Regions from separate parts of the Leclercia sp. genome, predicted to be linked through region 1. Evidence: predicted binding sites of a transcription regulator. Region 1 holds the regulator's gene; each other region holds the start of a gene.
The links. Region 1 encodes Fur, which represses iron uptake genes when iron is present. Its sites were predicted from a motif close to ATAATAATGAGAACNACTATCAA; they were not measured.

Region 1 (4,151 bases):
CAACCACGGTCTGTCGCCGCGCTCGCCGCAGATGACCTACGCCGTCATGGCTCAGGATCTGCTGGATACGCTGGATGAACACCATATTGAAAAGGCGATCCTGATTGGTCACTCAATGGGCGGTAAAGCAGTAATGGCGCTGACGGCGCTCGCACCAGAGCGCATTGCCGGGCTGGTGGTGATCGACGTCGCGCCGGTGGATTATGACGTGCGCCGCCACGATGAGATCTTCGCCGCCATTAACGCCGTGACGGACGCAGGCGTCAGCACCCGCCAGCAGGCTGCGGCGCTGATGCGTGAACACCTTGACGAAGAAGGCGTGGTGCAGTTCCTGCTGAAATCCTTCGTCGACGGCCAGTGGCGCTTCAACGTGCCGGTTCTCTGGGACCAATACGATCAGATCGTCGGCTGGCAGCCGGTCGCCGCGTGGCCGCATCCAACCCTGTTTATTACCGGCGGCAATTCGCCGTATGTGACCGAAGCGTACCGTGATGCGCTGCTGGCGCAGTTCCCTCAGGCGCGAGCGCACGTCATTGCCGGGGCCGGACATTGGGTCCATGCCGAAAAACCGGACGCGGTGCTGCGCGCTATTCGCCGTTACCTCGCTGACATCGAAAATTGATTAAAAAGAGAGCGACTGGTCGCCTGCGGGCCTCCAGTCGTTGGCGTGCCGTTTTCGGTGATGTATGATGGCGCGCTTATCGCCCGGGCATTAGCAGGGTGTCTTGTTTCCCCCGAAGTCTCAGAATCATGGCCAAAGAACACACGGACCGCACGACAATAGATCTGTTCGCGAATGAGCGTCGCCCGGGACGACCGAAAACCAATCCGCTTTCGCGTGATGAACAGCTGCGCATTAATAAGCGCAATCAGCTTAAACGCGATAAAAGTCGTGGGCTTAAACGCGTCGAGCTGAAAATGAATGCTGAAGCCGTCGATGCGCTGAATGAGCTGGCGAATGCCCGTGAGATCAGCCGCAGTGAGCTTATTGAAGAGATGCTGATCGCGCAGCTCGAGAAATGGCACGGCAAAGCGTAAGTCAGAAAACTCCCCTTCTTGTTGCTTTCATGTAGCACAGAGTGCAGTCCTGCGTGATAGCAGTTTCCGCAGGCTTCTCTGTTCTGCTATGATTGCCCTTATCCGTGGCTAAATTGCGCCACCATACCATTAAGTATCAAGAGGTTATTTTACTCATGGCAATCATCGGCATTTTTTTCGGCAGCGACACGGGTAACACCGAAAATATCGCAAAAAACATTCAAAAACAGTTGGGTAAAGACGTTGCCGATGTGCATGACATTGCGAAAAGCAGCAAAGAAGATATCGAAGGCTACGATATTCTGCTGCTGGGCATCCCGACCTGGTATTACGGTGAAGCGCAGTGTGACTGGGACGACTTCTTCCCTTCTCTGGAAGAGATCGATTTCAACGGCAAGCTGGTGGCCCTGTTTGGCTGTGGCGACCAGGAAGACTATGCAGAGTACTTCTGCGATGCCCTCGGCACCATTCGCGACATCATTGAGCCACGCGGCGCGGTGATCGTAGGACACTGGCCAACTGCCGGTTATCACTTCGAAGCCTCTAAAGGTCTGGCCGATGACAATAACTTCGTGGGCCTCGCCATCGACGAAGACCGACAGCCGGAACTGACCGCTGAGCGCGTCGACAAATGGGTAAAACAGGTTCGCGAAGAACTGCACCTCGACGACATCCTCAACGCCTGATGATGTCGCGGCGCAACGCTAAAGTTGCGCCGCATCGATAGGTAATACCAATCAAAATAATTGCTACAAATTTTTAACTTTTGCTGCCATACCTGTACAATGATCCAGGAGTAAACGGGGAACCTTGTAACAACTTTGTTGGCGGTACCACGTTTTTATAAGCATACTTTACTTGAGACTTGCAGTTTTCATTACGTCATGGCAGTTCTATAATGAGACGCATTATCCCAGGTGCATTTTCTGTCACTTCTTCTTTAGAAGTGAATCGTTTAGCAACAGGACAGATTCCGCATGACTGACAACAACACCGCATTAAAGAAGGCCGGACTGAAAGTCACGCTTCCACGGTTAAAAATCTTGGAAGTGCTTCAGGGTCCGGATAACCATCATGTCAGTGCGGAAGACTTATACAAGCGTCTGATCGACATGGGCGAAGAGATTGGTCTGGCTACCGTTTACCGTGTACTGAACCAGTTCGACGATGCAGGCATCGTAACGCGTCATAATTTCGAAGGCGGTAAATCCGTGTTTGAACTGACGCAGCAGCACCACCACGATCACCTGATTTGCCTCGACTGCGGCAAAGTGATCGAATTCAGCGATGATTCCATCGAATTACGTCAGCGCGAAATTGCCGCACGTCATGGCATTCGTCTGACCAACCACAGTCTGTACCTGTATGGCCACTGTGCCGAAGGCGACTGCCGCGAAGATGACCACGCGCACGACACCAAATAATCTTTGCATAGACTCTGAGCCAACCTGACGGTTGGCTTTTTTTTGCCTGCGATAATGTAAAAAAGCCCGGTGGCGCTGCGCTGTCGGGCCTACAAGGGTGAAATCACCCCCAGGCCGGTAAGCATAGCGCCACCGGGCGTGGCAAACAGCTCATTACTTCGCGTTGTTGCTGCGGATCTCCTGCCAGATTTTATCGCAGTTTTTGGTCACGTCCTGATTGTTACCCGTTTTACGCGCCTGAATACAGGCCTGGTAATCCGCCACCCGGACGGTTTCCTGGGTCGCAAACTGTTCGTGCGCCTTCTCCTGACGCAGCACGTCCAGCACGCTCTGACAGGCTTCAATCTTTTCCGGTGACCCTTCAGCGGTATTGATGCACGCGCTGTAGGCCTCTTTCAGACGGGTATCTTCTTTCTGGGTCTGGGGTTGTGCGCAGGCGGCCAGTCCTGATGCCAGCACTGCGACCATGACGATTTTTTTCAACATAACGATCTCCAGTCAGGCGGGGAGTGAGTCCCCGCCCGGATTGTCATCAGAAGATGGTGAACGGGGCGATAACCATGAACTTCACGTCACGCTCATCCTGGAAGATGTTGCCGTAGCCGCCGCCATAGCTTGGGATATCGGAGTGGTTGTCATACTGCGTGAAGTGCAGTTTGAACATGGTTCCTTTCGCGCGGCCGTCCTGCAGGGTGTAGATCGCATCCAGGCTGTAGGCCGATTCCTTAATCTTGTTGGAGGCGATATCTTCACGCTGACCGGCGCTGTTGATTAACCAGTCTGACGGTTTCGCATCCCAGGCATAGACATAGGACGCGCCAACGCTCCAGCCCGCAAGGTTCCAGTTGCTCAGATCATACATGGCACCGAAGAAGACCGCTTTTTCGCCGTTGGCGTTAAAGTCGGAGCGGTTATCCCACCACACGTCCAGACGACCGTTGGAAGACGCATAGGTTGGGGTCATACGCTGCAGGAAGTAACCCTGCTGCCCTTCCGCCTTGACGTAAGTCCCTTCCAGACGTAAATCGACCTGGCCGACCTTGTAGCCCAGCGTCAGCGCCTGCAGCCATGCTGTACCATCGTAGATATCATTCTCGGTGCCGCTGTCGGCTTTATCACGCGTGCCGTAGAACTGATAGCTGGTGGAGAGCGGGCCACCCACGATATCAAGCTTGTAGCTGGCTTTAGCAAAGTACTGATCGATAAAACCTTCAGCCTGACCAAAGGCCGCTTCCAGAATCAGGTTGTTTTTGAAATCGTACTTCGCGCCGAAGGAGTGGAGATAGTCGACGCGGGTTTTCCTGTCATTCTGATAGAACTTGTCCATCTCGAGGTGCCACGGCGCTTTATATTCGTTGGTCCACATGTACGAGAAACTCAACGCACCGCTATCACCGTAGTCAAAGTTGGCCCCGGCTTCAGCACCCTGATAGGTACCCGGCATAAAGCTCCAGTGCGGCGCCAGCAGGGTTTGACCGGTTGGCTGCAACCAGCCACCGCGTGCCCAGACCGGACCGTATTTAAATTTAGCCGCCGCTTTGTACAGGCTGATCCCGCTCTTATCGCCGGACCAGTCCTCTTTATAAGCTTTGTTGCTGGAGGAGAAGGCAATTTCGTTCGGGTGACCGCTGTCGCCGTTTTCCGCCATTTCGATGGCCGTGAACGCAGCCAGATCGAGACCGAACATAT
Region 2 (4,151 bases), on a different contig from region 1:
CACCGCCATCTGCAGAATGTCGTTACGCTTCTTCTCCCCGCCGGAGAAACCGACGTTGACCGAACGGGTAAGCAGATCTTCGGGCATTTTCAGCAGCTGGATCTTCTCTTCCATCAGATCCTGAAAATCAAAGCGATCCAGCTCCTCTTCGCTGCGGTATTTGCGCACTGCGTTCAGCGCGGTCTGCAGGAAGAACTGGTTGCTGACGCCGGGGATCTCCACCGGATACTGGAAGGCCATAAAAATGCCCTCCCCGGCGCGGTCTTCCGGCGACAGCTCCAGCAGATCTTTGCCCTTAAACTCCACCGAACCGCCGACCACTTCGTAATCTTCACGCCCGGCGAGGGTCGCCGAGAGCGTACTTTTCCCCGAGCCGTTCGGCCCCATAATGGCGTGGACTTCACCCGGACGCACGTCCAGGCTCAGGCCGCGCAGGATCGCTTTATCTTCCACACTGACCTGTAAATCTTTAATGCTTAACATGTGCTTTCCTTAATCCTTAACCGACGCTGTGTTCAAGGCTAATCGCCAGTAATTTCTGCGCTTCAACGGCAAACTCCAGCGGCAGTTCAGAGAACACATCCTTACAGAAGCCGTTCACGATCATTGAAATGGCATCCTCTTCGCTGATGCCGCGCTGCAGACAGTAGAAGAGCTGATCTTCCCCGATCCGCGAGGTGGTGGCTTCGTGCTCCAGCTGGGCGCTGTTGTTGCGGCACTCAACGTACGGGAAGGTATGCGCTCCGCAGTCCGGGCCAATCAGCATCGAGTCACACTGGGTAAAGTTGCGCGCGTTGGTGGCCGTCGGCATGATCTTGACCAGCCCGCGGTAGCTGTTCTGGCTTTTACCCGCCGAGATCCCTTTCGAGATGATGGTCGATTTGGTGTTCTTGCCAATATGGATCATCTTGGTGCCGGTGTCGGCCTGCTGATGGCCGCTGGTGAGCGCTACCGAGTAGAACTCGCCGATGGAGTTATCCCCGCGCAGAATGCAGCTCGGGTATTTCCAGGTAATGGCGGAGCCGGTTTCCGACTGGGTCCAGGACATCTTGCTGTTTTCGCCTTCGCACAGGGCGCGCTTGGTGACGAAGTTCAGGATGCCGCCGGTATTGTTATCCCCCGGGAACCAGTTCTGCACCGTGGAGTATTTCACCTCGGCGTCTTTATGGATGATCACCTCCACTACCGCGGCGTGCAGCTGATAGCTGTCGCGAACCGGGGCGGAACAGCCCTCGATATAGCTGACGTAGCTGCCCTCATCGGCCACCAGAATGGTGCGTTCAAACTGGCCGGTTTTCTCGGCGTTGATGCGGAAATAGGTCGACAGCTCCATCGGGCAGCGCACGCCCTTCGGCACATAGATAAAGGTGCCGTCGGAGGCCACCGCCGCGTTGAGCGCCGCAAAGAAGTTGTCATTGCCCGGCACGACCGTGCCGAGGTACTTCTTCACCAGCTCGGGGTGATCGTGGATAGCTTCGCCAAACGAGCAGAAGATGATCCCCTGCTCGCCCAGCTTCTCCCGGTAGGTGGTGGCGACCGAGACGGAGTCGAAGATGGCGTCCACCGCCACCTCCCGCCCTTCGCGCACCGGCACGCCGAGCTGCTCGAAGGCCTCTTCCACCTCTTTGCTTAAAAAGGCGTTAGCCCCGGTCTGCTGGACCGCACCGGGCTCAGAGGCGCAGGTGTCGTCGCAGTTGCCGCACGACGGCGCGGAGTAGTAGCTGTAATCCTGATAGTTCAGCTTATCGTAGTGCGCCTTCAGCCAGTGCGGCTCTTCCATCTCCAGCCAGGCCTTGAACGCATTCAGACGGAACTCCAGCATCCAGTCTGGCTCGTTGCGCTTGGCGGAAATGGCGCGGATGACCTCTTCGTTGATCCCTTTTGCCAGCTCATCAGTCTGCAGTTGGGTGAAGAAGCCCTCTTTGTAATTAATATGGCCGCCGGACCAGGTGTTGACGTCGTCAGTTGCTTCAGTATGTCGAGACATAATACCGCCTATACCCCAAAACTTTCGCCGCAGCCGCATTCGTTCTGGGCTTTCGGGTTATTGAATTTGAATAACTGGTTTAAGCCTTCGCGCACGTAATCCACTTCTGTGCCGTCAATAAACGGCATCGCCTGCAAGGGGACATAGAGGCGGGCACCGTCCTGCTCGAACAGCAGGTCGTCTTTCGCCGGTTCGCTGACGGTATCCAGCACGTAACCAAACCCGGCGCAGCCGGTGGTTTTAACGCCTAACCGCACGCCGAGTATGCCCGCCTGTTTACTTACCAGCTCGCGGATATGCGCCGCGGCGGCCGGTGTGAGCGACAATCCACGCCACGCAAATTCTGTCGGATCAAATGTTTCTGAATGCTGTTGCATAAATCCACCTCTTGTATTGCGCCCCCAGGGCATAACACCATGTTAGTGATAATGATTATCACTTCAACCCCTCAGTTGCAGGGGCATTCGGCTTAACCGCCCTTTTTGGCTACTTTCATTAAGCATAGACCCTGCCACGGGGGTTAACAGGGATGATCACATTTACTCAACATATTGATCGAATGGGTAATTTTCCATGAATTCCCGCCTGAATGGGCTAAATGCAAAATATGTATAGAAAATACCAATTATTGAGATAGGAGGTGTGCGGGAACGGCTGCTCTTACCTGTAGGCGTATTCTGAAAGCGCCCCGGCAAGGGCGCTAGATAGCCTGCGGGTGCGCTATCCTTGTTGTATTAAGGTCAGCATCAGGAGGAAATATGCTCACTGCACTGTTGATAACCGCCACCCTTGCCGTAGTCATTACCGGCCTGGTCATTCTGTCTGCCATGCAGGATTTAAGAGACGATTATTGAAGGGAAACAAAAGGTCGCAGATGCGGCCTTTTGTTTTTTAAGGACGTGCAAAAAAGAAAACCCTCACGATTACCAGGCGGGTAATCGTGAGGGTTTCTTGCTCCATCCGGCGCTTATCTCCGGCACTCATCATGGCTTAGCTCTTGAAGGAGCATAGGAATAATCTCATAAACTTTGACGAGCGAATTAACATAAATTGCGGCCTGTCGGGAAGCAATGCCATTTCAACGAGATGGAGAAGTAAAAAGGCCGCTTTCGCGGCCTTCTGCTTCATACCACCGCAGTGGTGAGCCGCGACGAGCAGCACAGGCGCTGCTGTTCATCGAAAATATCGATCTGCCACACCTGGTGTCGGCCACCGGTATGCAGGGCGCGACAAACCCCGCGCACCCGACCGCTGCGCACGGAACGAATGTGGTTGGCATTCACTTCCAGCCCCACCACCTTCTGCTCCCCTTCGGTGCAGAGATAGCCCGCCACCGAGCCGAGGGTTTCGGCCAGCACCACCGACGCGCCGCCGTGCAGCAGGCCAAACGGCTGATGGGTGCGACTGTCCACCGGCATGGTGGCTTCCAGTTCATCTTCGCCGAGGCGGGTAAACTGGATATCCAGCAGCCCCACCATATTCCCGTCGCTCATGGCGTTTAACGCCTGCAAAGTGACGGCTCGTTTCCAGATCATCCCATAATCTCCAGTAGAGCCTGCAGTGGATGGCGCACCCCGCTGCCCTCGACGCGCTTGACCTGGCTGCGGCAGGAGTAGCCGGTGGCCAGACAGCGGTTGCGCGGCAGACGCTGCATCGCCTGATGCCAGGAGAGCTCATAGATCCCCAGCGAGTTCTTGTGGTTCACCACCTCATGGCCGTAGGTTCCGGCCATGCCGCAGCAGCCGACGCTGACGCTCTCGAGCTTCGCGCCAAAGCGGGCAAAGATGGTGGCCCACTGGGCAGGCGCACCCGGCAGCGCGGTCACTTCAGTACAGTGGCCGAACAGATACCAGGGTTCGCCGCTGGTCTCCTGCGCGGTTTGCGCACTGACGATCGCCGGAAGCCACTCATGCACCAGCATCACGTGGAAGTCGCCGCGCTTGTCGCCGAGGGTCTGCTTGTACTCATCGCGATAGCAGAGCACCAGCGCCGGATCGACGCCGACCATCGGCATGCCCAGCTGCGCCACGCGATTGAGGAAGTCAGAGGTCTTTTGCGCCGTTTTCGCGAAACGATTAAGGAAGCCTTTAATGTGCTGGGCTTTACCGTTCGGGGAAAACGGCAGCAACACCGGCTGATAGCCGAGGCGCTCGACCAGACGAAT
Region 3 (4,151 bases), on a different contig from region 1:
CAAGAACTCCTTCGATCTGCTGATCCCGGTGCTGGTGGTGGTGTTAACCCTCTATCCGCTGAGCCTGTTCATCCAGTCTGAGTTTGGCATGCTGATCCCGCAGGCGATTATGGCGATCTTTAAGCCGCTGGTCTCCGCGGCGGACTCCCTGCCGGCGATCCTGCTGGCGGTGTTGATTGGTCATCTGCTGTGGTTTGCCGGGATCCACGGGGCGGCGATTGTCTCCGGGATGCTGCAGATGTTCTGGCTGACCAACCTCGGGATGAACCAGACCGCGCTGGCGCAGAGCGCGCCGCTGCCGCACATCTTTATGGAGGCGTTCTGGACCTTCTTCATTGTCATCGGCGGCTCCGGGGCGACGATGGGGCTGGTATTCTGCTATCTGCGCAGCCGCTCGGCGCACCTGCGTTCGATTGGCCGTCTGAGCGTGGTACCGAGTATTTTCAACATTAACGAACCGGTGATCTTTGGTACGCCGATCGTGATGAACCCGGTGTTCTTTATTCCGTTCCTGCTGGCGCCGATGGTGAATGCGGTGCTGGCGTGGGCGGCGATGAAGCTGGATCTGATTGGTCGTGTGATCTCCGTGGTGCCGTGGACGGCGCCAGCGCCGGTGGGTGCCGCCTGGGCGCTGGGCTGGGATTTCCGCGCGGCGGTGCTGGTGGTGCTGTTAGCCCTCGTCTCTGCCATCATCTACTACCCGTTCTTTAAGGTGTACGAGAAACAGCTGCTGGCGCAGGAGGCCGAAGAGGCCCAGCGTGCCGAAGAGGAAAGTCAGCAGGTGGCGTAACAAAAGCAAAACGGCGACCAGAGGTCGCCGTTTTTAGTGTTTGTACCCTCTCCTCGTGGGAGAGGGCCAGGATGAGGGCATCAGGCCGCACCCAATATCAGACCGCACTCACCCTCCACGAAACTATTTAAGCGTGCAATCCCCGCACTGCTGAACGTCCGGCAGGCGATAGCGCTGGCAGCAGGTGCGTCGTACCAGCAGCCCGTCGCGCGGAACCACAGTGCGGTACAGCGGATTATCACGTCCATCCGACAGCTGGCGGGCAAAGAAAAGGGACTGGCGCAGCGCGTCGACCTTCTCATCACCCAGCAGGGTTTTCATTTCGTTCAGATACCAGTGAATCAAATACCCGGTATTGCTCCAGATAAGCTTGCCGTTGATCTCACCCGTCTCTTCCAGCGCCTCAACAACCGGGATCAGCGCCCGGGTAATCAGCACTTCCATTCTTTGCTGCGCAGAAAGCGACGTCGTCTGGCTGTCTTCCTGGACGTCGATCCAGAAGCAGGCGGCGCGGCCGGTTTCGTGAAACTCAACGTGGAAATGCTCAGGGGAGAGATCCAGTGCCGCGTCCTGGGTAAGCAGGGCCAGCATCATCGGCGGGGCCATCAGCCCGATATACCATTGCGCCCACAGCGACAGCAGCGGCTTGTTCTCGCGCGCCAGGGTGGGCTGATTGCGGTAGATATGATCGGAGTAGGTTGCCAGTAACGACTGCAGCTCGGCGGGGCGTTGCCACTGCGCCAGCGTCAGGGCGTGATGCGGAGCGGTCTCATCCAGCTTGATAACATCCAGCATATGCGCACGCGTCTCGGCAATGGCGTCACGCACCGCGTCCGCAAGCCCTGAAGGCCCGGCCGGAAGGCGGGTTTGCCAGATAACATTCTCAATGACGTGTGCGGAGCGTATGGCCATAATTGGGCTGGATAAAAATCTAAATGATAATGATTGCCAATCCTAACTATAGATAAAACCGTGCGCAAGATTTTTTACACAAATACGCGACACGCTGACAAATGAGAAATTATATCATATGATATTGGTTATCATTATCGAGGTGAGAGACAGATCATGTTGAGCAGAGCGTTAGGGAGTGGATGGGGGGTGATACTGCCGGGAGCGATGATTGTCGGGCTGGCCTTTACCGATCTGTCGCTGGCGGTCTGGAAACTGATTATCGTCTCGGGATTGCTGATGTCATCGGCCATGATCTGGCATAAACAACTGCGGCACTTTGTGCTGCTGCCATCCTGCGTCGCGCTCATTGCGGGAATATGGGTTCTGGCGATGAATCTGAACTGAAAGGATAACAAGAGGGAACGTCGGGGGAGATAAGATAATTGGTGCGAGGGGGGGGACTCGAACCCCCACATCCTAAGGACACTAACACCTGAAGCTAGCGCGTCTACCAATTCCGCCACCTTCGCACAGTCATCTTATTTTTGTTGATATCGCCTCGTTGGTGCGAGGGGGGGGACTCGAACCCCCACATCCGTAAGGACACTAACACCTGAAGCTAGCGCGTCTACCAATTCCGCCACCTTCGCCCAGTGCGAGCAATATCAATCATGGTTGTTGGTGCGAGGGGGGGGACTCGAACCCCCACATCCTAAGGACACTAACACCTGAAGCTAGCGCGTCTACCAATTCCGCCACCTTCGCATACCAACGATACAAAAAAGTATCGCAACCACGGAGGCGCATTCTAGATGTTTTCAGCTGTTCGTCAACAGATAATTGTGCCGGATGTTTTTTTTGTTGCAAAAATGGCCTGATCGGGCAAATCAGGCCGGAGAGAGGCGTTATTTCTTCGCCTGACGGGTCATGATCGCGCGGTAGATCTTAAAGCGACCCGTTTGTGCCAGCACTTCGTGGAAGCCGAAGACTTCATCCAGCACCTTCGGATACGGCAGGAAGGCGTTGGCCACGATGCGCAGCTCGCCGCCGCTGTTCAGGTGGCGTACCGCGGTGCGGATCAGCGTTTGTGCCGCTTCGAGGCTGGTTTCCATCCCGTCATGGAACGGCGGGTTGGAGATAATCATATCGAAACGGCCGGTCACGTCGGAGAGCACGTTGGAGGCGAACACTTCGCCCTCAATGCCGTTTGCGGCAAGGGTCGCGCGGCTGGCTTCGATGGCGGATGCGCCGACATCGGTCAGGGTTAAACGCACCTTCGGTGAGTGGCTGGCGAGTACCGCAGAGAGCACGCCCGCGCCACAGCCGACATCCAGCACTTTGCCTTTGGTGTGCGGCGTGAAGGTGGAGAGCAGCAGCTGGCTGCCGACGTCCAGACCGTCACGGCTGAAGACGCCCGGCAGCGTTTTGATGGTCAGGCCATCTAACTGATATTCGCCCCAGTATTTTTCTGCGTCGAAGGTCGGTTTTTTGTCCAGACGGCCATGATACAGGCCACAGCGGCGGGCGCTGTCGACCTTGTTCAGGGTGGCGTAATCGGCCAGCATCTGCTCGGCGCTGCGCACGCCGCTGCGGTTCTCGCCGATCACGAAAATATCGCAACCCACCGGCAGCAGGGAGAGCAGGTTCATCAGCTGGAACTGGGCTTCAGGTTTATTCTTCGGCCAGTAGTAGATCAGCGTATCGCAGTCGGCCACGTCGCTCTGTTCAGCCACCAGGCTGTAACGGACGCGCTCGCCCATCTGGCGGCTCAGTACCTGCCAGTGGTGATACTGCTGGGTGTGCGCGCGGCTGTCGGCGCACTCGAAACGGGCAGGCAGGTCATCCTGCATATCTCCGGCAAACAGAATACGGCTTTGTTCGAAATCATCACTGTGGCGCAGCAAGACTTCACTTGCCGGGGTAAATGCAGACATGAATTGTTCCTCAATAAACTCAGGCGGGGATTATAGTAGGTAGATGGCGCAGATTCGACACATTTGCTATATTTGCGCGCCTGACAGACAGGAGTTTTCGCAATGGCATCCCGACGAGACAGGCAATTACAGCAGCTGGGCATCACCCAGTGGGCGTTGCGTCGCCCGGCGGCCTTGCAGGGCGAAATCGCCATCTCGCTTCCAGCGCACGTTCGTCTGGTGATGGTGGCACAGAGCCTGCCCGCGCTGAGCGAGCCGCTGATTGCTGACGTGCTGCGCGCGCTTAAGCTGAGTGCCGATCAGGTGCTGCAGCTGACGCCCGAGCGCGTGGCCATGCTGCCCCCCGAGGGGCACTGCAACAGCTGGCAGCTTGGCGTGATGGAAGAGATGACGCTGGAGGGCGGCAACCTGGCCACCCCGGTACTGGACGAACTTAAGGCTAACCCGGCGGCACGTCGCGCGCTGTGGCAACAAATCTGCGAACATGAACACAATTTCTTCCCTCACGACGACTGATTTAGCCCAGGCTTTTG

Region 2: sufA (Fe-S cluster assembly scaffold SufA) is a predicted target of Fur. The motif match lies at 2,404-2,426, and genes of this name have one in related genera.
Region 3: fhuF (siderophore-iron reductase FhuF) is a predicted target of Fur. The motif match lies at 1,821-1,843, and genes of this name have one in related genera.

What each region holds. Positions count from the first base shown of each region.
Region 1 covers NZ_DAIQCE010000002.1:45,315-49,465, forward strand. Annotated here, with positions in the region: gene ybfF (esterase) at 1-622, shown strand, start outside; gene ybfE (LexA regulated protein) at 751-1,038, shown strand; gene fldA (flavodoxin FldA) at 1,194-1,724, shown strand; gene fur (ferric iron uptake transcriptional regulator) at 2,016-2,462, shown strand; gene chiQ (ChiQ/YbfN family lipoprotein) at 2,616-2,945, opposite strand; gene chiP (chitoporin ChiP) at 2,995-4,151, opposite strand, start outside.
Region 2 covers NZ_DAIQCE010000001.1:1,422,927-1,427,077, forward strand. Annotated here, with positions in the region: gene sufC (Fe-S cluster assembly ATPase SufC) at 1-483, opposite strand, end outside; gene sufB (Fe-S cluster assembly protein SufB) at 500-1,987, opposite strand; gene sufA (Fe-S cluster assembly scaffold SufA) at 1,996-2,364, opposite strand; gene menI (1,4-dihydroxy-2-naphthoyl-CoA hydrolase) at 3,112-3,522, opposite strand; gene ydiJ (D-2-hydroxyglutarate dehydrogenase YdiJ) at 3,519-4,151, opposite strand, start outside.
Region 3 covers NZ_DAIQCE010000003.1:193,812-197,962, reverse strand. Annotated here, with positions in the region: gene V7Q49_RS12375 (PTS sugar transporter subunit IIC) at 1-790, shown strand, start outside; gene fhuF (siderophore-iron reductase FhuF) at 914-1,702, opposite strand; gene V7Q49_RS12365 (DUF1435 domain-containing protein) at 1,859-2,089, shown strand; tRNA gene V7Q49_RS12360 (tRNA-Leu) at 2,129-2,214, opposite strand; tRNA gene V7Q49_RS12355 (tRNA-Leu) at 2,248-2,334, opposite strand; tRNA gene V7Q49_RS12350 (tRNA-Leu) at 2,364-2,449, opposite strand; gene rsmC (16S rRNA (guanine(1207)-N(2))-methyltransferase RsmC) at 2,590-3,618, opposite strand; gene V7Q49_RS12340 (DNA polymerase III subunit psi) at 3,721-4,134, shown strand; gene rimI (ribosomal protein S18-alanine N-acetyltransferase) at 4,103-4,151, shown strand, end outside.